Regions from separate parts of the Lacrimispora sanguinis genome, predicted to be linked through region 2. Evidence: a T-box and tRNA genes for the amino acid it is inferred to sense, from the RefSeq annotation. Region 2 holds a T-box; the other regions hold tRNA genes.
What was found. The T-box of region 2 lies ahead of leuS (leucine--tRNA ligase). A T-box ahead of a tRNA ligase gene usually reads a tRNA of that ligase, here a tRNA-Leu.
Positions count from the first base shown of each region.

Region 1: it has a tRNA-Leu gene. The T-box ahead of leuS (leucine--tRNA ligase) is inferred to sense a tRNA for this amino acid. The anticodon was not compared.
Region 3: it has a tRNA-Leu gene. The T-box ahead of leuS (leucine--tRNA ligase) is inferred to sense a tRNA for this amino acid. The anticodon was not compared.

Region 1 covers NZ_CP173277.1:209,647-217,753, forward strand. Annotated here, with positions in the region: gene ACHZES_RS00970 (ABC transporter permease) at 1-412, shown strand, start outside; gene yjfF (galactofuranose ABC transporter, permease protein YjfF) at 412-1,422, shown strand; gene ACHZES_RS00980 (sensor histidine kinase) at 1,507-3,297, shown strand; gene ACHZES_RS00985 (substrate-binding domain-containing protein) at 3,299-5,170, shown strand; tRNA gene ACHZES_RS00990 (tRNA-Leu) at 5,286-5,369, shown strand; gene ACHZES_RS00995 (diguanylate cyclase domain-containing protein) at 5,435-7,078, opposite strand; gene ACHZES_RS01000 (winged helix-turn-helix transcriptional regulator) at 7,379-8,107, shown strand, end outside.
Region 2 covers NZ_CP173277.1:1,062,411-1,070,517, forward strand. Annotated here, with positions in the region: gene leuS (leucine--tRNA ligase) at 1-1,052, opposite strand, end outside; T-box leader at 1,164-1,412, opposite strand; gene ACHZES_RS04975 (lysostaphin resistance A-like protein) at 1,475-2,386, opposite strand; gene ACHZES_RS04980 (translation factor GTPase family protein) at 2,613-4,715, opposite strand; gene ACHZES_RS04985 (sodium-translocating pyrophosphatase) at 4,982-7,069, shown strand; gene ACHZES_RS04990 (N-acetylglucosamine kinase) at 7,222-8,107, opposite strand, start outside.
Region 3 covers NZ_CP173277.1:733,503-741,609, forward strand. Annotated here, with positions in the region: gene ACHZES_RS03460 (PFL family protein) at 1-460, opposite strand, end outside; gene ACHZES_RS03465 (ACT domain-containing protein) at 500-772, opposite strand; gene ACHZES_RS03470 (MBL fold metallo-hydrolase) at 795-1,592, opposite strand; gene coaE (dephospho-CoA kinase) at 1,641-2,222, opposite strand; gene polA (DNA polymerase I) at 2,331-4,883, opposite strand; gene ACHZES_RS03485 (anti-sigma factor) at 4,956-5,303, opposite strand; tRNA gene ACHZES_RS03490 (tRNA-Leu) at 5,437-5,519, shown strand; gene ACHZES_RS03495 (DUF4163 domain-containing protein) at 5,730-6,572, shown strand; gene ACHZES_RS03500 (hypothetical protein) at 6,743-7,009, opposite strand; gene upp (uracil phosphoribosyltransferase) at 7,085-7,714, shown strand; gene ACHZES_RS03510 (sodium-dependent transporter) at 7,796-8,107, opposite strand, start outside.

The DNA.
Region 1 (8,107 bases), 850 kb from region 2:
CTGTAATCCAACCGCCTCAAAGTATGTGGGCATTAAGGTTGACCGGATGCTGTTAGCAATCTATACACTTTCAGGAGCATTTGCTGCGGTGGCAGGCTTGATTGAAAGTGCCGGGATCAAAGGTGCGGACTGCAACAATGCAGGGCTGGGGATTGAAATGGATGCCATTCTTGCCGTTGCAATTGGAGGAACAAACTTAATGGGCGGGCGTTTTTCCATTCCAGCCAGCGTCATAGGTGCATTGATCGTACAGAGCATCACAACAACTGTACTGGCGCTGGGAGTTCCGGCCGCCTATATCCGTGTGCTAAAGGCATTGCTGATTATCATCATCTGTTTGTCGCAGTCAAAACAGTTTAAGGATCTGGTCATTAAGCGCAAAATGATAAACAGAAAGGTGGTTGGCAGCTGATGGAACAGACAGAAAAAAGAAAAAAAGTTCATATCAATAATATTTCACTGGTTATCACCGTTGTGCTGTTTATCCTGATGTTTTTGTTTGGTTCTGTAAAGTACAATAATTTCTTATCGCTATCAACCTTTTTAAACCTCTTTAATGACAATGCATATTTAATGATAGCGGCGATCGGAGCAACCTTTGTGCTGATAAGTGGAGGGATCGATATCTCCATCGCCTCTACCATAGCTTTTACCGGCGTAAGTTCTGCATTCCTTTTGGAACGGGGGGTCCCGGCATTCCTAGTAATTCTTCTGATGCTTCTTGTAGGAATCATCGTAGGCTGTACCCAGGGTACCTTGATTCATTATTTTAAGCTTCAGCCGTTTATTGTGACTTTGGCAGGCCAGTTTTTGATGCGGGGGCTATGCGTTGTGATCAGTGAACGCTCCATTCCCATCAGTGATCCGTTTTTTAAAACCATGGCACTTGGAAAAGTGGCAGTTCGCCTGGGAGAAGCGAAAGCGTGGAACGGGAAAATTTATTACTATGTATTTATCCTTTTGATTGTTTTTGCGGCTGCCGTCTATACCCTGAGATATACGAAATTTGGCAGGTGTTTGTATGCGCTTGGTGGCGGTGAAACGTCCGCTAGCCTCATGGGATTAAATGTTGCAAGAACGAAAATTGCGGCATACGGAATCAGCGGCTTTTGTGCCGCTCTCGGAGGAATCGTGTTCAGTTTTTATACTCTGGCCGGATTCGGCCTCCAAAATCTGGGCCTGGAACTGGATGCACTTTCATCCGCTGTGATCGGCGGTACTCTGCTAACCGGGGGCGTAGGCACTGTGGCGGGTACGGTAGTCGGAGTTATGATAGAGGGAATCATTCAGACAATCGTTACCTATCAGAATTTAAATACCTGGTGGACGAAAGTTACCATTGCGGCGCTTCTGTGTTTCTTTATTGTAATACAGAGAATCATTGCGATCCGCGCTGAAAAATCAAAGGGGAAGAACGAATAATAAAGCATAATAGTTGTAAGAGTCTGTTAACTTCGGTATACTGAATGAAGCAGGCGATATGATATGAAAATAGGAGTGAGAGCAATGAAATATTGGAAGAAACGATTCATGGATATGAAAATTCGTGATAAAATGATCAATTCTCATATTTTTATTGCGCTCATTCCTTTTTGCTTTGTCGGGATATTGGGGATTATCAGCTCAACCAGAGAGGCGGAGCGCAATGTGACCCAGCATACGTCTCTGCTGGTGGGACAAGTGCAGCATACAACAGATATCTATATAAGCAGCATTGAAAAGACTGCGAATATGCTGATCCAGATTATTGAGCCAATGCATCTTGGCAGAATCCCATCCGCAGAAGACAGCCGCTGGAAGGAATATGAGGCAGCACTGAAAAACAGCTTTGAGGTGGTAGCGGAAACTCACGATGAAATAGCGGGCATTTTTTTTGCTACGGAGCATGATATGTATGTGGGGACCGGGATGTCAAGAATCTCCCGGGACCCGTTTGCAAAAGAGGTCTGGTATGAAAAAGCAGCGGCATCTCCAGGGGAAATGCAGATCATCAGCAATGTTACCGGAAGGAATATTGTTACGGAGGCGGCCTACAGCGTTGATGATGTATTTTCAGTAATGAAAGCTGTTATAGACCCGGAGACAGGGGAGCGGGTGGGCGTATTGCTGTTTGATGTAAAGCATGAAATTATATCCTCCGCAATTCAGGATGCGAATATCGGTGAAAATGGATTTGTATTCGTCCTTGATGAGCAGAATCACTTAGTATATGCGCCAACCAATAAAATCGTCTACCGCATCCGGCCGGAATGGCTGTGGAATGAAGAAGAGCCTGTGACCGCGGTTACCAATGGGGAGAAGTATCAGATCAGCTATCAGAAATCCGCCTATACCGGCTGGAAAACCGTCAGTGTCTCGTCTTACCGGGAAATCATGGGCGGAATCAATACCATGCTGATCATGTTTGGCTGGGTTTTGATATTAACAATTCTCACGGTATTTATTGTAGCGGTAAAAATATCGGAGACGGTCACAAAGCCCATTGTCAGGCTCCGCAACTTAATGAAGGAGACGGAAAAAGGCAACTTATCCGTTCGGTTTGAGGGCGATTATTTAGATGAGGTCAGCGAGCTTGGGCGCCGGTTTAATCAGATGCTGGAGCGAATACAAGAATTGATGGAAGAGGTTTATAAGGAACAGGAAAACAAGCGGAAAGCGCAGCTTAAGGCAGTTCAGGAACAATTTAAACCGCATTTTTTATACAATACTCTGGACACCATAGGCTGGATGGCGAGAGAACATTCCGCTTATGACATCGTTCATCTTGTGGATGCTCTCACCAATGTTTTTCGCATCAGCTTAAGCAAGGGCAAAGACTATATTACCATAGAAGAGGAAATCCGGTATATCTCCAATTATCTCTACATACAGAAAATCCGTTACGGTCCTAAGGTACAGTATGAAATTCAGGCAGAGGAAGACTGTATGAAGGTGGTTCTTCCAAAGATGATCCTTCAGCCGTTGGTGGAAAACTCCATTTACCATGGGGTAAAGATGAAGAATGGAGACGGGCATTTGAAGATCACCGGACGGGTGGAAGATGATTGGGTGAGCCTGGAAGTTTGGGATGACGGAAAGGGCATGGAAGAAGAAAAGGTTTGGGAGTTATCCAGATTGTTAAATGAACCGGGTGAAGCCGGCAGAAACAGGAGCTTTGGTTTGTTTTATATTAAGGAGCGGCTGCGCATCCGGTACGGAGAGCAGTTCCAGGTATTGGTGGAAAGCAAAGAGGGGCAGGGGACGCGTATTGTTATACGAATTCCGAAAGAAGTTCAGAATGATCTTGAAAAAGGATAAAATGGAAAAAAGAACGAAATTACTATTGGTATTACTGATATCGGTATTTGTCTTTTTGGGATACCGTATTTATAACGGGGCGATTACCCAGACGGTTTATAAAAGCGATGTGGAATATGTGATCGGTGTTTCCCAGGCAAATATGAGGGAAGCATGGAGAGTAGCCCTGATCAATGAGATCCAGGAGGAGGCGGGAAAGTATCCCAATATCAGGATCGTTACGGCAGACGCTACCTCAAACGTAGAGAAGCAGGAAAAGGATGTTGACCGGCTTCTGGATTTTGGCATTGATCTGCTGATTATTTCTCCCTGTGATTCCAGCCGTCTGACAAAGAAGGTAAGAGACGTATATCAGGAGGGAGTTCCTGTGATTGTTATGGACCGGAGCGTGGAGGGCTTTGATTACAACCTGTTTATCGGTCCGGACAATAATCTGATCGGGAAGCAGGGCGGAGAATGCGCGGCCCAGCTGCTTGGAAACGGAAAGGGAAAGATACTGGAGCTTCGTGCAACAGCCGGCTCTCTTCAGAGCGAGGAGCGAAGCGAGGGTTTTGATTCTGTGATCAGAGATTATCCTGACATAGAAAAGACTGTCTGTGATTTAAAAAATGACATGAAGGATCCGGCCTATGATGCGGTTTATGCCATGAAGGAGGAACTGAAAGGTGTTTCTCTAATATTTGCCAACAATGATTCCGTGGCCTTTGGAGCATACGAGGCCTTAAAGGACAGGAATCTGGCTGAGAAGATAAAAGTCATCGGATGCGACGGCTTTACAGGAGAAAATGAAGGAGTGGATTTGGTCAGAAAAGGAAAGCTGGCGGCAACAATTTCCTGCCCCACGGGTGGTAAAGAAGCGGTACAATATGCGATTAACATATTGAGGAAGGAAAGCGGTGTACCCAAACAAGTAATTTTAAGAAGCCATACAATCTATCCCCAGAATGCAGGTGAGTATTTGGCGGCTCTTGACAGAGAAAGTATCGACGATGGCAGGAGAATTACCGTAGGATATTCCCAGGTGGGGCAGGAGAGCCAGTGGCGGCTAGCCAATACTCGCTCGATTCAGGAGGCAGCCAGGGAGTTTAACATGGAGCTTCTTTTTGACAGTGCAGATCAGTCTCAAAAAAAGCAGATTGAAGCGATCCGGAGGTTTATTAAGGAGAAGGTGGATGTAATCGTAGTTTCCCCTGTTGTTGAAGCCGGATGGGATGAGGTCTTAAAAGAGGCAAAGGAAGCTAATATTCCTGTAGTAATGTCCGACCGGAGAATAGAAGCGGGAGACGATTTGACAACCACTTATATTGGAGCTGATTTTTTAGAGGAAGGACGCAGGGCCATGCGCTGGCTGAAAGAACATGTAAAACCAGAGCAGGGGGTTGTCCGCATTTTGGAGCTTCAGGGAAGTGAAGGTGCTACACCTACAGAGGAGAGAAAGAAAGGTTTCTATGAAATATTGGAGGAGAATCCCCAGTACCAAATTGTATACACGGATTATGGTGATTTCACTTATGAGGGAGGAAAACAGGTTGTCGAGGAATACATAAATAGTCACACCTGGGATGTGGATATTATCTATTCCCACAACGACGATATGGCCCTTGGAGCAATTAAAGCATTGGAGGCCCATGGATTGAAACCGGGGAAAGACATAACGATTGTCTCTGTGGATGCGACGAAAGAAGCGTTTCAGGCAATGATAGACGGCAAGTTGAACTGTGCGGTGGAATGCAGTCCGCTTTTAGGTCCTTCGCTTATGAAGGCGATCCGGGATATGATAGCAGGAAAGGAAATGCCTCTTCGGATTATAACAGAAGAAAAGGTGTATGATCAGTCGGATGCGGAAACAGTTATAAAAACCAGGGAATATTAACAGGCTTTGTTATTCTGCTAAAAAATTTAAAAAAAGAAAAAAAGTACTTGATTAATTCCCAAAAGTATAGTACTATAATTGTGCGAATTGATTTACCAATTTGCACAATTAGAAAGCAGAAGTGGCGGAATTGGCAGACGCGCACGGTTCAGGTCCGTGTGGTAGCAATACCTTGAGGGTTCAAGTCCCTTCTTCTGCATAGAGATGCAAAAAAGTCCTGTGGAAAACTCCACAGGACTTTTTTGTGTTATCGGATAAAACATTTTATAAATTTGCCATACTCATGCCGGGTTCATAAACTGCATATTGGCTGCGGCCATGCTTCTTTGCGTGATAAAGAGCAATGTCGGCCTTTTCATATAATTCCTCAAATGCAGTTCCATCTTCCGGATAGGCGGCTGTTCCCAGGCTGCCTGAAATATGGGCTTCCGGTTCCAGAGCACTGCCTATGAGACTGCATAAATTTTCCAGACGTGCGTACAAGTCCATGCTGTAAGCCACATCTTTTAATAATATGATGAACTCATCGCCTCCCAGCCGGCCAAAGATGTCATCGCGCCTTAATGCGGATTTAAGTCTTGAGGCGGCGCGGTGGAGGGCCTTATCCCCAAACTGATGGCCGTAATTATCATTCAGCTGCTTGAAACGGTCAATATCCAGCATAATAAGGATGTGGTGCCCCTGGCTGTTTTTTAATGTATTGCGTATTGCATGTATGGCAGTTGCCCTGTTTAACAGTCCGGTTAAGGAATCCTGTTTGGAAAGCTCCTGTAAATTCAGGGCCTCCCGCTTGGATTCGTCAATATCCTTAATGAGGATAAATGCCTTGATCGTATCGGTATAGGGATCAGAAACAATCTGTACCATGCCAAGCCCCCAGTAGACGCTGCCATCGGGCCGTATACGCCGGTGCTCCAGCCGTAAGGACCGGTTCCCCCTATAGTAGTGATAGAGTAATTGGTTTTTATTGAAGAATTTTAGAAACATTTCCCGGTCTTCTTCAAAAATGTGATTTTCTGCTATGTAGGTCATAATGCTGGAAAAAGAATTGGTAACATATTCCGGCATAGTCTGGGTCATTTCTCCAATGATTTCTTCGAATAAGTCAAATTTTAAATTATATTCATAATAGCCGATACAGTCCCTTTTCTGTTCCCGCATGTACTCCATCCATTTTTGATAAGCCAGCTCTTTTTCATACTGGTCTGTAATATCCTGGTAGGATATGATTCCCCTGAGAGGCTTTTGCTTCTCAGTGCACACCAGCGAGTATTGGGATGAGAACCAATGATAATCCCCGGAACCAGTTTTTAAGCGTGTGATGCATTTGCCCTCGGGTATCCCCTTCTCCATGTCATCATAAAAGTCCAGAAAGTCAGTAACACTTTCCTTGTGTACAATGCCGTTTTCAATAAGGAATTCGGGGGAGAGCGGCAGAGTATGAGGAAAGGGAAACGTTCTGGAAAATTCAGGTGAGGGGGAAATGGTTCTTGAAGGAATATCATAGATACTTACAAGACAGCCGGAATGCCGGCTTGCCAGCCGGTATTGTTCTTCACGAATCCGTAAGTGTTCCTGGAATTTTTTCATACATGTGATATCGGAGATAGCACAGTACAATAGTTCCTCCTCAGGGATATAATTCAATTGTAAGGAATACCAGATGCAGCCTTTTTGTATTTTAGCTTTGAATTCCAATTCAAAACTGGCTGCCTGGTCTGTCAGGTGGCTGCGTATCTCCGTCAGCAGCTCCGGATATTCTGATTCACATACCATGTCCTGAAGTGAAGCAGGCGATTGAAACAATGATTGGATCGCCTGATTGGAGTAAAGAATGGTAAGGTTTTCATCAGTTTTAAGCTTCAGTATGCCGCAAGGAATGCGATCTAAAAAAGTTTCTCCGTTCATCTTCACTTTCTCCCATAAGTGCTATGAAAATAGAAATTGGCCTTATATAGAATATATGAAGCATGTTGTCAAAAAATGCACAAAAAAATATAAATATAGTAAACTTTTGGAAATCCATGGGTTTTGGACAATCGTCACAAATGATTGGAGGATTTTGACAAAATCAAAATATAAATTAGTGCAGGTTGCTTAAAGTGAAGGAAATGAATAAGATTCGATTGACAATTTGTTACAAATAGGATATTTTTAAATCAGAACTTAATTCGGAGACCGAAAAAAGAAAGAAGGCGCTGTACAAATATGAAAAAAAGCGGTTTACAGGACATGAAACGGGAAAATTTACGATTGATCATGAATGTAATTTTAGAAAAGGAAACGGTTTCCCGTATAGAATTATCCGAGATCATAGGGCTTTCACCGAGTACGGTTTCATCTCTGACATCGGAATTAATAGAAAAAGGTTGGATCGTGGAAAATGGTGTGACCACGCCCACAGGTGGCAGAAAAAGGATCGAATTATCGGTGAATAGCAGCAAAGGGTATATCGCAATTTTGGAGATTGGCTGGAGAAGAGCCGTCCTCCATTTTTTAGATCTGGCGCTGGAAAAAAAGCATAGTGTTCTGATATCAGATTATTACATTACCGGCAATGAGCTGCTTGAACAGGTTACCCATTTCTTAAGAGAGGAAGCGGAAAATTTTTGCAATGGGAAACTGGCCGGTATCGGACTTTTGTTCCAGGAAGATATGAGCCCCAGTGATTTTAATGTTATGTATTCCACTTCATTGTCTTCCGCCAGCATATCATTCTGTGAGGCGGTGAAAACCCAGTTTAAGGTACCTGTCATGGAAGAATATTCTCAGGTTTATTCCTTCCGGCAAATTATGAAAAAAGAAGAGAGTACGAACAGTGCACACATTGAGATTGGAAAAAAGGTTTTTGTTTCCATAACCTCCAATGGGACGTTTCTTGATATGACGGAGGGAAAGAAAGCTGATATGACTCCCTTCATCGAAAATACCGGTAAA
Region 2 (8,107 bases):
AACTTCTTAGCAAACTCAAAATCTCTGTCATCATGGGCAGGCACGCACATGATGGCACCGGTACCGTAGTCAGCAAGCACATAATCGGAAAGCCAGATAGGTACCTTGGCGCCGCTTAAGGGATTTACTGCGTAGCTGCCGGTAAATACGCCGGTCTTTTCTTTATCCTGAAGACGGTCCACGTTTGACTTCATGGAGGCGTCGTAAATATACTTCTCAACCGCTTCTTTATTTTCCGGAGTAGCAAGGCCTGCGGCAAGAGCGTGTTCCGGCGCTAGCACCATAAAGGTGGCTCCGTATAAGGTATCAGGTCTGGTAGTATAAACTGTGATGTTCTCCTCTTTTCCGTCTACCTTAAAATCAACCTCAGCTCCATAAGATTTTCCGATCCATTCGGACTGCATCTTCTTGACCTTATCCGGCCAGTCAAGCTTATCCAAATCATTTAACAGACGGTCAGCGTAAGCGGTAATTTTTAACATCCACTGTCTTAAGTTCTTCTTTGTAACTCCGGTTCCGCAGCGCTCGCAGCAGCCGTTTACCACTTCTTCGTTTGCAAGTCCTGTCTTACAGGATGGGCACCAGTTGATAGGGAATTCCTTCTCATAAGCCAGGCCTTTTTTAAACATCTGAACAAAAATCCACTGGGTCCATTTGTAGAATCCGGGATCCGTGGTGTTGACCTCCATATCCCAATCATAAACAGCCGCGATCTCATTGATCTGACGCTTAATGTTCGCCACGTTTTCTGCCGTGGATTTCGCCGGATGGACTCCCATCTTGATGGCGTAATTCTCTGCCGGAAGACCAAATGCATCCCAGCCCATAGGGTGGATCACATAATGTCCCTTTAAAATCTGATACCTGCTCCAAACATCAGAAATTACATAACCTCTCCAATGGCCTACATGAAGACCGCTTCCTGAAGGATATGGGAACATATCCAGACAGTAATATTTCTCCTTCTTTCCATCATCAACATTGATGGGGTTCTTTGCCCAATTTTCCCGCCATTTTTTTTCAATGGCGCTGTGGTTGTATGACGCTGCCATAACAAATTTCCTCCTTTTACGTCAGGGTTCTTTCCCTGTATCAAATGCCTGCAGATAAAGTAATGTCCGTAAGAGCGCATAAAAAAATGCGCCTCAGACCGCTTATTCGGCCATAGAGACGCAGGATCTACCGCGTGGTACCACTCTATTTCATACAGTTTTGTATGCTCTCACTGGATATGAAAAAACATATCCGCCCGCTTTAACGGTCGGGATACCGGCAATGCCTACACAGAAAGCAGAGCTTCCTTCAGCACGCTACTCAAAGGCCAGTTCGGCTGCCATCCCCAACCGGCTTCCACCACCCGCCGGCTCTCTGTTTGATTCAGACAGCTTACTATTCCTTATCACAGTATTTTTGCTAACTACAAATGTAACATAATTGACGAATTGTGTCAACCGTATATCGTCTTTCTTTTTCTTTAGCCTGCAGAAATGACAAAGGTCACAGCCGAAACAATAAAAAACAAGATCATTCCAATATTTAAAAAGAGTACTTTAAATGCCCCTTTGCCCCAGGTTTCCATAAATCCAGGATGAAACATTAACTTTTTTTGATTCATAAAAAACAAAAAGGTTCCGACAATAACCGCCCCAAGCATAAAGATGGAGTAGGCAACGGTAAGGAGCGGATTGTCTGCTATATGAAGGGCCACAACGGAGCCGAGAAAATTAATAATCATATGAAAAATGATGGTATAGCGAAGCTTTCCCGTCTGAATATAAATATAGGCTAACACCAGGCCAATTCCAAAGGCATAAAAGAACTGATAGAAATTACCGTGACTTAAACCAAAGACAACGCTGGATACCAGGATAGCCGCTTTATCTCCATAAAGCCGGATCCGGTCGATCAGGATCTTTCGGAACAGGATTTCTTCGCAAATTGGGGCCATTACCACCATGGTGACAAAGATCGACCAGGTGCTTAAGCCTTTCATCACTTCCTCTACCGGGTTGACCATGGGTTTTCCAAGCAGCGCACTTACAATATTCATAAGGCTCATGCCCATAAGGTTTCCAAAAAACAGGGCGCTCATACAGACCAGGAATCCGGTAATCAGCATTCCTGCCCCGGCTTTTCCTGCCCTGGGCCTGCATAAAACAGGCATATCCTTTATAATCAGGTAGGCAACGATTCCTCCCACAAGGTAATTCAACAGGGAAACGATCACCATGTACCAGTTTCCAAAGGTTATTTTCATTCCAAAACGGGATAGTAAAAGAGTAATGACTCCTACTTCAAGCTGTATAACAAGCGTTACAAGAAGGAATGCTCCATATCCGATTCCAACTCTCGAAAACGCCTTCCATGCATTTTTTCTGTCTTCCACTATTCTCATACCTCCTGCCAGTTGGTATCAGTTTATCACAGATCAGAAAAAAGCGCAATTATTCCGGATTCCTCTTCTGCTGGGTTATGTATGATCGTTCACTGGCCCATTATAAGGAAATCGTCGAGCAAATTAAGTCCTGAACCTTATCCAGTAATAACAAAAAACCCATTGCAGAGCCTTACAATCAGGCTTGCAATGGGGTTTTTATCACTTTATATCATATTTAAACTTCAATCCTGTCAATCTTAGATGCTCTTTCTTCCACTTCTCTCTTCTGCACATCTCCAGGAGCCAGCTCATAGCGGCTGAATTCATATTCATAGGTTCCGATGCCTCCGGTCATGGAGCGAAGATCCGTATTATAGCCGAACAGTTCGGACATAGGCACATCCGCCTCGATGACCTGCTTTCCGCTGTGGTTGGAATTCATTCCTAAAACGCGTCCTCTCCTACGGTTTAAGTCGCCCATAACATCTCCGGTAAATTTATCCGGGACCGTAACCTTAAGGGAGGCAATCGGTTCAAGCAGAACCGGATTTGCATCCATAAAGCCCTTTTTAAAGGCCAGGGTTGCAGCCATCTTAAAGGCCAGCTCAGAAGAGTCAACCGGATGGTAAGAACCATCGGTCAGTGTTGCCTTTAATCCCACAACCGGATAAGCGGCAAGGGGGCCTTTTAAGACACACTCGGCGATTCCTTTTTCAACCGCCGGGAAATAGTTTCTCGGCACTGCCCCGCCAAATACGCTTTCAGCAAAGACATAAGGCGTTTCCTGATCTCCGGAAGGCTCAAAGGTCATCTTAACGTCGCCGTACTGTCCATGTCCGCCGGACTGTTTCTTATACTTTCCCTGGACCTCTACCTTCTTACGAAGGGTTTCCCGGAAAGCAAATTTCGGTTTACTCAGTTCAATATCAACTTTATAGCGGTTTAAAAGCTTGCTTACAACCACCTCCAGCTGCTGGTCACCGATGCCATAAAGGAGCGACTGACGGTTTTCCGTATCAGTGACTGCCTTTAAGGTCCAATCCTCTTCTGTCAGCTTTGCCAGAGCGCTTGATACCTTATCCTCGTCGCCTTTTGTCTTGGTCTTATAACGCATATACGTATATGGAGTGGATATCTCCGGTTTATGGTATACGATTGGCGCGGAGCGAAGGGCAATGGTATCACCGGTCTGTGTCACATTAAGCTTTGACACGGCTCCGATGTCTCCTGCCTTTAATTCCGTAACTTCAATGGCCTCTTTACCTCTTAACACGTAAAGCTTACCGACCTTTTCTTCTGTATCCTTATTCACGTTAAAAATTGCGGAATCAGGCTTTAAGGTACCGGTACAAATCTTTAGCAGGGAATATTTTCCAATGAATGGGTCCACAATCGTCTTAAATACACGGGCTGACAGGGATACATTATCATTATATTTTGCTGTAAAGCGCTCTCCTGTGGAAATATCCACACCAATGCACTCGAAATAGTCTGGAGACGGAAAATACTTATCTATAGCCTGAAGCACCATCTTGGCACCCTGGGCATTAATTCCGGAACCAAGCATAACCGGAACGATATTTCCTTTTATTACATGTTCCCGAAGAGCAGAAGAAATCTCATCAATGGTAAACTCATCACCAGAGAAATAGCGTTCCATATATTCCTCGCTGGTTTCTGCTACAGCTTCCATAAGAGCTTCACGGGCAATTCCCAGATTCTTCTGGCTATATTCAGGAATCTCACATTCTTCATAATCACTGTTGACGGTAAAACGCCGGCCTGCCATCTTTACAATATTAACAAAACCTACGAACTTTTCGTTTTCACGAATCGGGAGGTGGAACGGCGCGATCTTTCTTCCGAACTCTTTATCAAGCTTTAATAACAATTCACGGAAACTTGCATGGTCATCATCCATATTGGTCACAAAGAAAAGTCTGGGAAGCTTGTACTTTTCGCAAAGTTCCCACGCCTTTAATGTTCCAACTTCAATACCTGCCTTACAATTAATAACTATTACTGCTGCATCCGCAACGCTGATGGCCTCTTCTACTTCGCCAACAAAATCAAAATATCCGGGAGTATCAAGCAGGTTGATCTTGATGGGGCCATCCTCTCCTTTATACTCCAAAGGAATCAGGGTCGTAGAGATGGAGAACTGTCTCTTGATCTCTTCTTTGTCATAATCGCTGATGGTATTGCCATCGGTAACTTTTCCCATTCTGCTGATGGCTCCGGTAATCAACGCCATAGCCTCTGCCAGGGTGGTTTTACCGGCGCCCCCGTGCCCAAGTAAGGCGACGTTACGGATCTGTTTGGTTCCATACACGTTCATAAACATTCCTCCTGTTCGGTATTTAAGTCTATAAGGATATTTTACTAAAAATGTCTTATAATTGCAAGCAGAAGGTGCAATTTGCACAAATATTTTTTACGCAAATCTCAATTCAATAAAAGAAGCGGTTACTACGACAAAAAATGATAAAAATTTATGCAATCTTAACATCAACCAAGTTGAAATATACGAAAATCGTGATAAAATATACAATGATATAATAGCAAATCTTAAAAAACTTAAGAAAGTAGGGGGTTAATGGTGTTATGGGTAATTTAAGCTTATTTCTAATCATTTCCATTCTTGTTTCTATTTTTGCGTTTGCTTTTGCAGTGTGGTTGTACCGCTGGGTATCTGCACAGCCATCTTCAAATCAACGGGTGAAAGAGGTTGGAAGCTATATCAGACAGGGGGCAAATACATTTTTAAAAAAAGAATATATTGTTTTATCAAAGTTTTGTGCGGGAGCGGCACTTCTGATTTTTCTGTTTCTTCCGGCTCCGATCTGGAGCGGAGGCTCGGTTTTACATAACCTTACCATTGTTCTGGCCTACCTATGCGGAACTGTTTTTTCTGCCATCGCAGGCAAAATAGGAATCCAGGTAGCTACCATAGCAAACATAAAGACTGCTGAAGCGGCTCAGAGGGGCGGTTTAAAGCCTTCTTTTCTGTCGGCCTTCCGTGGCGGTGCAGTTATGGGTATGGCAGTCGTGGGAAGTTCACTTTTAGGAGTAACTCTTGTTATGTTGATTAGCGGAGATTCCGTTGCACTATTGGGCTTTAGCTTTGGTGCCAGTTCCTTAGCTTTATTTGCCAAGGCAGGCGGCGGTATTTTTACAAAGACTGCGGATATCAGTGCGGACCTTGTAGGGAAGGTTGAACTTGGGATCCCTGAGGATGATCCCAGAAATCCGGCGGTAATTGCCGATAATGTGGGGGATAATGTAGGAGATGTCGCCGGAATGGGCGCAGACCTGTTTGATTCTAACGTGGCCTCCACAGTATCCGCCTTGGTTATGGCCATTGCTCTGGGTAAAAAAATAGGAGTCGACTATGCTGCTATGGTATTCTGCTATGCTTCTCTGGGACTTTTATCTTCCATCATAGGAGTTATGGCAGCCCGTATGGGAAAAAAGGGCGATCCTACCATGGCTCTTAATATGAGCACCTATATTACCACGGGCATATTTGCCGTACTTACTGCCGGGGCAACAATCGTATTTCAGTTTGATTGGCGTATCTGGGGAGCAACGGCTATCGGCTTATTTGTTGGTGTCATCATTGGAATTACCAGTGATTACTTTACAAATGATAATAAAAAACCTGTTCGTAATGTTGCAAAGGCCTCTGAGTCAGGGCCTGCATTCACCATTCTTTCCGGTGTTTCCTATGGTTTTTTAAGTGTACTGCCTGCCATGGTGGGAATTGGTATTTCTGCCATGATTTCCTATAATCTTTGTGCTTCCATCGCTCCTGAAGATCCTACTGCAGGAATGTTTGGAATATCTATGGCCGCAGTCGGAATGCTTTCCATCGTCGGTATGATCATCTCCAATGATGCGTATGGCCCAATTGCCGATAACGCCAGAGGGCTTGTGGAGATGGGCGATCTGGGAGATGAAGCACTTGAAATCACAGACTCCCTTGATAGTGCTGGAAATACAGTAAAAGCGGTAACAAAAGGATTTGCCATAGCGGCGGCTGGATTAACTATTATCTCCCTGCTTGGCGCATTTATGAGTGAGGTAAACGATGCTGCCGGTACTACCGTACTTACCGGATTTGATATTATCAATCCCACGGTATTTTTCGGAATGCTGGTGGGGGCTTCCGTTCCAGCTATCTTCTCTGCTATGCTGATGCTTGGAGTAGACCGCAACGCACAGAGAATGGTGTCTGAAATCCACCGTCAGTTCAGGGAAATCAAGGGACTGAAAGAAGGCAAGCCGGGAGTGGTGCCGGAATATGACAAATGCATTGATATTGCTACCGATGGTGCATTAAAGGAACTGATTCCTGCCGGACTTGTCAGCATTGTTGTGACCATTGTGGTTGGGTTTGTAGGCGGCGTTGAAGCCGTAGGAGGATACCTTGCAGGCAACATTATCAGCGGTCTCCTGCTTGCCCTGTTTATGAGCAATTCCGGAGGGCTATGGGATAATGCGAAGAAATACATTGAGGCCGGAGGAAACGGAGGAAAAGGAAGCGAAGCCCATAAGGCAGCTGTAGTCGGAGATACGGTAGGCGATCCCTTTAAGGATACGGCCGGCCCGTCCATCAATACCCAGATAACAGTGGTTTCTCTGGTGGCTTCTTTGATGTCTTCCTTGTTTTTAGCATTTTCCCTGTTTTGATTGATAACGGCAGGACTTAATAGGATCGCGGCAGACCGCCGCGCGCAAGCTATAAAAAAACGGTGTCAGGACACAAATCCCGACACCGTTTTTCCAGATTCAGTGAAACCTGTCTCTTTCAATCCGATTAATAAAATTCTTCTTTCCGTTTCCTATGATCTGGCCACTTTAAGAGCTGTATCCAGCGCACTCATCTCAGGTATTCCGATCTTAGTGCCTGGCAGTCCTTCCCGGACCTTCTCTTCCACCATACCCCGGATTATATCATTTTTAACCAGAACACTGCCCCAGAGCCAGAGACTTAACTTATCTGCAGCAGCCATCTTGGTTTTCGTATCCCAAATTAGCCCCCACAAGGCTTCCCCACATTCCCAGTGTATGCGAATCGCTTCATGATCCCCAAGAACCGCCGCCTGATATGCAAACAGGGATAATCTGGCGATCTCAGACTTTTCCATAAGATTGGCATTGATAAAATCGTCTATTTTTTCCAATGTGTCAAGCCCTGTTTCCTTTATAATCAGAGGTGTAAGAACAGGACATTTGATTCGGCCGGACAGATCATCTCCTACCGCTTTTAAAGTTTTAAGCCCCATATCAAACCCGCTTCCCTCATCACTAATGATGTGATTCCAGCCGCCGGTCCGATAGATGCTTCCATTACCATCTCTCCCAAAACATACCGAACCGGTTCCTGATATGACTACCAAAGCCGGATCCTCTGTCATGTGAAGAAAAACCTCACAGTCATTTAACACCAGAAGTTTTTCATGGGGAAATCCCATCTCTTCAAAGCTTGACCTGCAAACTTGCTCATCAGACGGAGAGTCAATCCCGCTGGCCGCAACACAGATTCCCTGACAGCAGCCCGGTTCCAGGTTTAATTCTAGAAGAGCCGGGAGTACCAGATCCCGGTATCGAAGCCGGCTTTTCTCCGCTCCATCCGTATTAAGGCTGCAGCCCGGTGCTGTAAATTCCCCAAGTATCTCTCCAGCTGAGCCGCAAATTTTAAGCCGTCCATTGGTTCCGCCAATATCC
Region 3 (8,107 bases), 330 kb from region 2:
AACCTACATTGACAGAGCTGCATACACGGTCTGTACAGGCGAGGGCCTTTGGTATGGAGCAGATCAGGTTTTTATCCGCTGCGGTCATTCCCTTGCTCACCAGAGCAGAATAGCCGCCGATGAAATTAACGCCTACTTCCTTGGCTGCACGGTCAAGAGTCTGTGCAATGGTCACAAAGTCTTCCGGGCTCTTGCAGGCTGCGCCGCCGACTAAGGCAATGGGGGTCACAGAAATTCTTTTATTTACAATGGGAATTCCAAAATCCTTTTCAATCTCCTTCCCCACTGCTACAAGATCTTTTGCAACGGTTGTGATTTTATTGTAAATTTTTTCATTTACTGCTTTTAAATCACTGTCACTGCAGTCAAGAAGGCTGATGCCCATGGTTATGGTACGTACATCAAGCAGCTCCTGTTCGATCATTTTATTGGTTTCATTCACTTCAAACATATTTAACATATCGGGAACCCATCCTTTTCTTGTGCCTTGAACTTGTCATCAGATACGGTGCATGCTGGTAAAAATTTCCTCACGCTGGCATTTTACCTTTACTCCGATTTCATCGCCAATCTGTTCCAGCTCGTCAGACAACTCACCAAAAGGTTTTGTTGCATCATTGATATCCACGATCATCATCATGTTAAAGAAGCCCTGGACAATGGTCTGGGAAATATCCAATATGTTCACCTGGTTGCTTGCTAAATAAGTACAAATCTTTGCTATAATCCCTACGGTGTCTTTCCCAACTACTGTAATAATCGTTTTGTTCATAATTTTTCTCCTCTTCATTAGATTATATCGTAATAATCTCTGACATCTGATCCCTTTTTGCAACCGCAATGGAAAAATCCGATGCCTTAAATGGATTATCTCCTTCTGTAATCTCAAGTCTTACCGTCTCATAAGCAAGCTCTTCATAATTGTTCTCTTTGCTCAAGTGACCAAGCAGAATCTTCTTTAAGTTTTCATGAAGAATACAGCATAATAGCCGCCCTGCATTCTCATTGGAAAGGTGTCCGTGATCCCCAAGGATCCGGCGTTTTAAATAGTAGGGATAAGGCCCTGCCTGCAACATATTTACATCGTGATTGGACTCAATAAGTACTGCATCAAGTCCCTGAAGATGCTCAATAATATACTGGTCGTAATGCCCCATATCCGTGGCAACCGCAACAGACTTGCGGCCATGCTGGATCCGGTAAGCCACAGGCTTCACCGCATCGTGATCAATGGAAAATGGCTTTACTTCCAGATCCCCAACATTAAAATCCACGTCAGGCCTGATGGCACAAAATAATTCCCTAGGGTATTCTCCCAGATACTTCTGCTTTGATATCTCTTCTAAGGTCTCACTGGTTCCGTAAATAGGAACCCCATATTTCCTGGCCAGCACTCCCAGTCCTTTCGTATGGTCGGAATGTTCATGGGTAATTACGATCCCTGTCAGTTCACTGCCCTTTACTCCGATTTCATTTAACCCCTGTTCAATCCGTTTGTTGCTTATCCCGGCATCCACCAGGATATGCGTGGTTTCGGAACCCACATAAATGCAGTTTCCGCTGCTTCCGCTTGCAATACTTACCAATCTCATATTATCCTCTTTTCAGACCTGCTTTTTAGGGAACATTCCCGCAGGGTGTTACCCTCTACTTCTCAATATTTCAGCCAGCTGGCGTTTTACATCTTCCATGGAGCCGTTATTTTCAATCACCCGCGTACAGCGGTTTAAAAACTCAGATTCAGAGGCTTGACTCGCTATAATACGTTCCGAATGCTCTCTCGTATAGCCCCTGTTTTCCTCCAAACGGCGGATCCGGTTCTCCTTTGATGCACGGACGTACCACATTTCCTCCCAGCTGTCATCCATTTTTTCGTCCATAATTGCAAATTCTACCACAATAAGCCCTGCTTGGGAAGTAGCAATTTTATCCCTGATGGTTTTCCATACCATAGGGTGAATGATTCCATCTACGGTTTTTCTTGCCCTGTCATCCTGAAAGATGCGTGCGGCCAAAGCCTTACGGTCAATGGTTCCATCGGGGTTTAGAAGGTCTTCCCCCAAGGCTGATTTAACAGCCAGATAGCCTTCTTCTCCCGGCTCCATGAGCTCATGGGCCACTTCATCCGCTTTGATTACTTCCGCACCGTACGTCTCTTTTAAAATGGAAAGAACCAGACTTTTTCCGGCTCCGACTCCTCCGGTCAATCCAATCACTCTCATCCTGTCACCAACCCTTTATTCTCGTAAAGGCCGCAAGCCAAACGGACATGCCTGCATGACCATCTGGCGGCGGCCCATATAATACGTTGTAGCCTGCTGCGAGGTATTTTACTTTGCATCAAACCAGGAGTCACCTACATTGGCCTCTACCTCGAGGGACACTGCAAGGTCCGCTGCATGTTTCATTTCTTCCGCAAGAAGCTCTTTTACCTTATCAACCTCATTCTGATATGCTTCAATGAGAAGCTCATCATGAACCTGAAGGACGATCCTGGACTTTAATCCCTGTTTTCTTAGGGCATTGTCCACCCGGATCATAGCAATCTTAATAATATCTGCCGCAGTACCCTGGATCGGTGAATTCATGGCGACCCGCTCTCCAAAGGAGCGCTGCATGAAGTTTGAGGATTTTAACTCAGGAACGGGACGGCGTCTGCCAAACATGCTGACCGCATAGCCCTGTTCTTTCGCCTCAGATACAAGGTCGTCTAAAAACGTCTTCACACCCGGATAGGTTTCAAAATATTTGCTGATATATTCCGAAGCTTCTTTTCTGGTAATGCTTAAGCCCTCGCTCAGTCCAAAGGAGCTGATCCCATATACAATACCAAAGTTAACGGCCTTTGCGTTCCTTCTCTGAAGCGGAGTCACCTCATTTAGGGGTACATGAAACACCTGGGAAGCCGTGATGGCATGGATATCCTCTGCCTGTCGGTAAGCATCAATCAGACGCTGGTCCCCTGACATATGAGCCAGCACCCTAAGTTCAATCTGAGAATAGTCCGCATCAACAAACCGGCAGCCCTCCTGAGGTACAAAAACTTTCCTGATTTCCCTTCCCAACTCCACGCGGACCGGAATATTCTGTAAATTAGGCTCTGTGCTGCTGATTCTTCCCGTAGCCGTAATGGTTTGGTTAAAGGTTCCGTGAATCCTCTCATCCGGCCCAATATAAGCTGCCAACCCGTCCGCGTAGGTAGAATTTAATTTCGTCAGCTGTCTGTAATCCAGAATTAAGTTGACCGCAGGCCAGTCAGGCGCCAGCTTTTCCAATACATCCGCTGCCGTTGAATAACCGGTTTTTGTCTTTTTCCCTCCCGGAATCTTCATACGGTCAAAGAGAACTTCTCCCAACTGCTTAGGAGAATTGATATTAAAGGTTTCTCCTGTTTCTTCATATATCTTCTGCTCCAGCTCCGCAATGCGGACCTTTAAGCGATCACCATATTCCTTCAAGCGTTCCCTTTCCACACGGATTCCTGCTTCTTCCATGTGAAACAGGCTGTAGATCAATGGCATTTCGATCTCATAAAACAGCTTATCCATGCGTTCCTTTTCCAATGACTCGTGAAGCAGGTCATGGCATTTTAAGGCAACATAAGACATATAGCAAATGCAGGAAACAGCTTTTTCCCTGTTTTCTTCCAGAGCACGTTTAAAGGAGCTTTTTCCTATAAGTTCTGTTTTTGACGGGATGGAGAGATCTAAGTAATCCTCCGCCAGATCATTGTATTCATAGGAATCCTTTAACGGATCTAACAGATATCCGGCAACTCCTGCATCAAATACCGGACTATCCAGCGTAAGCTTTAAAAACGCCAGCTGGCTCTTTAAGTGAAGGACGGTTGTCTGTCCTGCTCTTTTACAAATTTCCTCTGCTTTCTCTGCCAGATATTGCGGACTAAGTTCCCCCGCAGAAATGAAGCAGTAGCACTCCGTCTCACTGAGGCAAAGTGACAGGGCTGACACAGCCTTGTCCTCAACCACCAGCTGAAGCCCCAGCCGGCACCCCTCCCCGCACTTTAAGAATATGGTTTCAGCTTCCGAAAGGTCTGTTACGGCATGAAAACCAGATTCCAAGGACGGTTCCTCATCCTCTCCAGGGAAAACAGCCGGAACGAAATCCATATCAATAATTTTCTGAATCTCTGCCTGCTCAATAGTTTTCGTGTAATCCAGGTGGATATCGCAATCCCTTCGAAGAGAAGCAAATTCTTCCTTCTGCTTTATCGCTTCCTGATTCCCGGTAAGCGCATCTTTGATTCTCTGAGATCCTATTTCTTCTATGTGGTCATAAATTTTTTCTACGTTGTGATACTCTCTTATTAACTGACAGGCGGTTTTCTCGCCTATCCCCCAATCACCGGCCAGTGCAAAAACTCCGGCCAGGGACTCCGGCTCCAGGCCAAATTCTTCCCGTATAAGCTCTACGGAGTAGGACTTAAACTCCAGCCCCCCTTCTTTAACAACCGGAATCTTAAGGGTCACATGCTCTTCCACTGCCTGCAAAAGCTTTCGTTCCCCAGACAGAAGTAGAATTTCCCTCTCTTCTTCCTGGCACCTTTTTGCCAGTGAAGCCAGAATATCGGCGGAAGCATATCCTTCCTTATCCAAAACAGGAATATCCAGAGAGACCAACGCCTCCCTTAAGCGCTCTTCCTCCTTTAATAGCCCTTCATACACCGCTGTGTTTTTATACATCTCCTTACAGCTGCCTTCTGTTTTGGAATCAAAGGCCACAGCCAGAAAGTCCGCTTCTTTTGCCTCTAAAAGCTTCACGATCAGATTTTGAATGCCTCTCGCTCCATTGGAAGGAAGTCCAAAAAAAGCGTTCCTTAGCATACTGCTTCCATCTACTAAAACTATATTTTTTCTATTCATGTTACCTCTTTCCTGCCCATGCTCTTTGGGCATAAAGGTATACCCGGTATACCCATTGTGCACGTTCTCCCATCATAGTAAGCCCCACTGCAACCAGATCCGGCATTGCAGAAGGACCGTGAGAAACAGTGCCATTACACTTATCGTAGCCACCGCATACCTGGCAATTTTAATGCACTGTATAACCTGAAGCCTTTGTCTGGACTGTTCTATGGTTGCCTCCAGCGCTCCTTTTATATTATAATTCCCTGTTTCGGAATCCAGCTGCCTGATTCCCACGTCCACAGTAAAGTATATTTCCAGTTCCTCCCGGCAATCCGGACAGGACTCCATATGTTCCAGAAATTTACTTAACTCTTCATCTGTCAATTCATCATTGATGTATGGCATGACCAGACGTTCTGCTTCCTTACATGTCATGGTCCAGACACCTCCTTAATTACATCTTTTGTCTATCATACAATATATTTAACTCATTTTCAATTTAATAATCGCAAAAAAACACTTGCCAAATGGAAAATCCTATGATAAAATAATGAGCGTTGTAAGAAAGGCCGGCATGTCGGAATGGCAGACGAGGCGGACTCAAAATCCGTTGATGGCAACATCGTGTGGGTTCAAGTCCCACTGCCGGCACTACACCCTTGGCAGGGAGCAAGGCTCTGGAAAGCTGAAAAAGTTCAGTTTTCCAGAGCCTTTTCTCTATTCTGCGTCTTGTACATCTCTTCGCAGCTTGACTTCTAAAATTTTCCTATATTTTTCTTAATTCGACGGAAATCACAGGCACATCTGCTATATTTGTGATATACTGTAGAAAAATCCGCAATACAAAAGGGAGGTAATCCTATGAAACGAAATAATGTTATCCCAGCCCTTTTCATCGGCTGCACCCTTATTTTAAGCGGCTGCGGGCAAAAAAATTATGTTAAAACAGACTTACCAGCCACCTCCGCCGCTGCATCCGGAGAAACCATGTCCGCTGCCACAGAAGCATCAGAACCTGTAAAAATCGAAAACCCGGATACCCAGGCTCAGCAGACGGAATCAGGCACGAACACCTCTGCCGCCGGCATCACTGCTGCCCTCCACACCTATAAGGAGGGAAACGTTTCCATTCAGTATCCAGCCGTCTCCGGATTGGATGATGGTGCTATGGAAGAAAAAATCAATGCTCTGTTAAAAAGCAATGCCCTTGAGATATTAAAAGCCTATTCTGTCAGCGGGGAAAAGGACAGCCTTTCTCTTACAGCAAAAGTAAACTCCGTAGACAGGAAGCGCATCACAGTTGTATATACCGGACTTTTTTCCGGGGATGGTGCAGCGCATCCGATTAATTTGTTTTTTACTAACACGGTTGATCTGTCTCTGGCAAAGGATCTAAGCCTCACGGATTATGTGGACCCCAATGCGCTGGCTGAATACATCCGTTCTGATGACTGTCAGCTCTATGATGCCACTCCTGAACTTACGGAAGCCCTGATCCCTTATTTGGCTCAAACCAGCCTGGAAACCTATACAAAGATGTTCCAAAAAGCGGATTTTCCTATGGAGGCAGCATCTTCAGGCCACACTCCTGCCTTTCCGGAATCCTTTAGCTATGAAGATCGCGGCACCATTATTATTTCCATTCCGGTACCCCATAGTCTGGGTGATTTTGCGCTAATAAAATATACTCCTGAGACAAAATAGGAAAAATAGTTGCCTTTTACCTCGTTCTCTGTTAAAATAGGACGGAAAATAAAAGGAATTGGGGTAGAAAAATGAGTAACAACGAAAAACTGACCACCCGAGATTATCTGCTCAGTATCCAGCATCTGTTCACCGCCTTTGGTGTAACCGTGCACAGTCATACTGACAAGTCACAATCCATCGCTGGCATTACTTTCCACAGGTGCCGGCAACTTAATATTCCACTGCTGTACTAAATTTAAGGTTCCTGTATTTCCTGGTTCCTCCTTCGCTTTTCTGGCCGCTGCCACCGCAGTTATCCGGCCGGAAGGAACCGTGATCCCAGGAAACGTACCTTTAGCACAGGGTGGAATTATTTTCGCCCTGGGAGGAACATTACGACTAACGGTACTGTTGCATGGAAAAACTTTTAAAGGAAAGCAAATCGTTGTTCTCATAAACCTCATATTACCGGTAACCCCTGATACTCTAAGAGAATAAAGAAAGGATTTAAAACAATTATGGACTTTTCAATGGACAATGTAACCGTTTTTACTCACCCGCTTATTCAGCACAAGATCTCTATTTTAAGAGATAAGAGGACAGGCACCAATGAGTTCCGTGCCCTCATCGAAGAAATCGCAATGCTGATGGGATTTGAGGCCTTAAGAGATCTCCCCTTACAGGATGTAGAGGTGGAAACTCCCATTGAGACCTGTATGACTCCTATGATTGCCGGCAAAAAAATGGCTGTCGTTCCGATCCTTCGTGCAGGACTGGGCATGGTCAACGGAATCCTGGCTTTGGTTCCCTCAGCAAAGGTAGGCCACATCGGTCTGTACCGGGATGAAGTTACCCATGAGCCTCACGAATACTACTGTAAGCTGCCAAGCCCAATCGAGCAGAGAACCATTGTTGTGACAGATCCCATGCTGGCAACCGGCGGTTCCGCAGTAGCCGCTGTGGATTTCATCAAACAGCATGGCGGAAGAAACATCAAATTCATGGCCATTATCGCTGCTCCGGAAGGCTTAAAGAGACTTCGTGAGGCACATCCTGACATACAGATCTATATCGGACATCTGGACCGCCAGTTAAATGATAACGCCTATATCTGTCCTGGTCTTGGAGATGCAGGAGACAGAATCTTCGGTACAAAATAACAGACCACAAAGAACCACAAAAAACGCGCTTTGATCCGGCATATCCTGCCACTTCAAAGCGCGTTTCTTATTAACTTTATTTTATCCGATTCCTTTATATAGAATACTAAGTGCGAACACTAACGCAGCAAGGAAAACATAGACGTATTTGGCAGTAAAAAGATAAGCGGCCCCTAAAGGCTTCTTCCTTCCCCTGTTTAATTCTTCCATAATCTTTCCATCTTTTAATACCCAATAAATCATAATAGAGCATAAAACAGCTCCAAAGGGAACTACGTATATTGTAATCAGATCCATAAAGAATCCCATATAAGGCTCGTATTCAATGAAGAGTCCCGGAATAAACACCGCAGCTCCTACCAAAAAGATAGCCTTTTTACGGGACAAATGCAA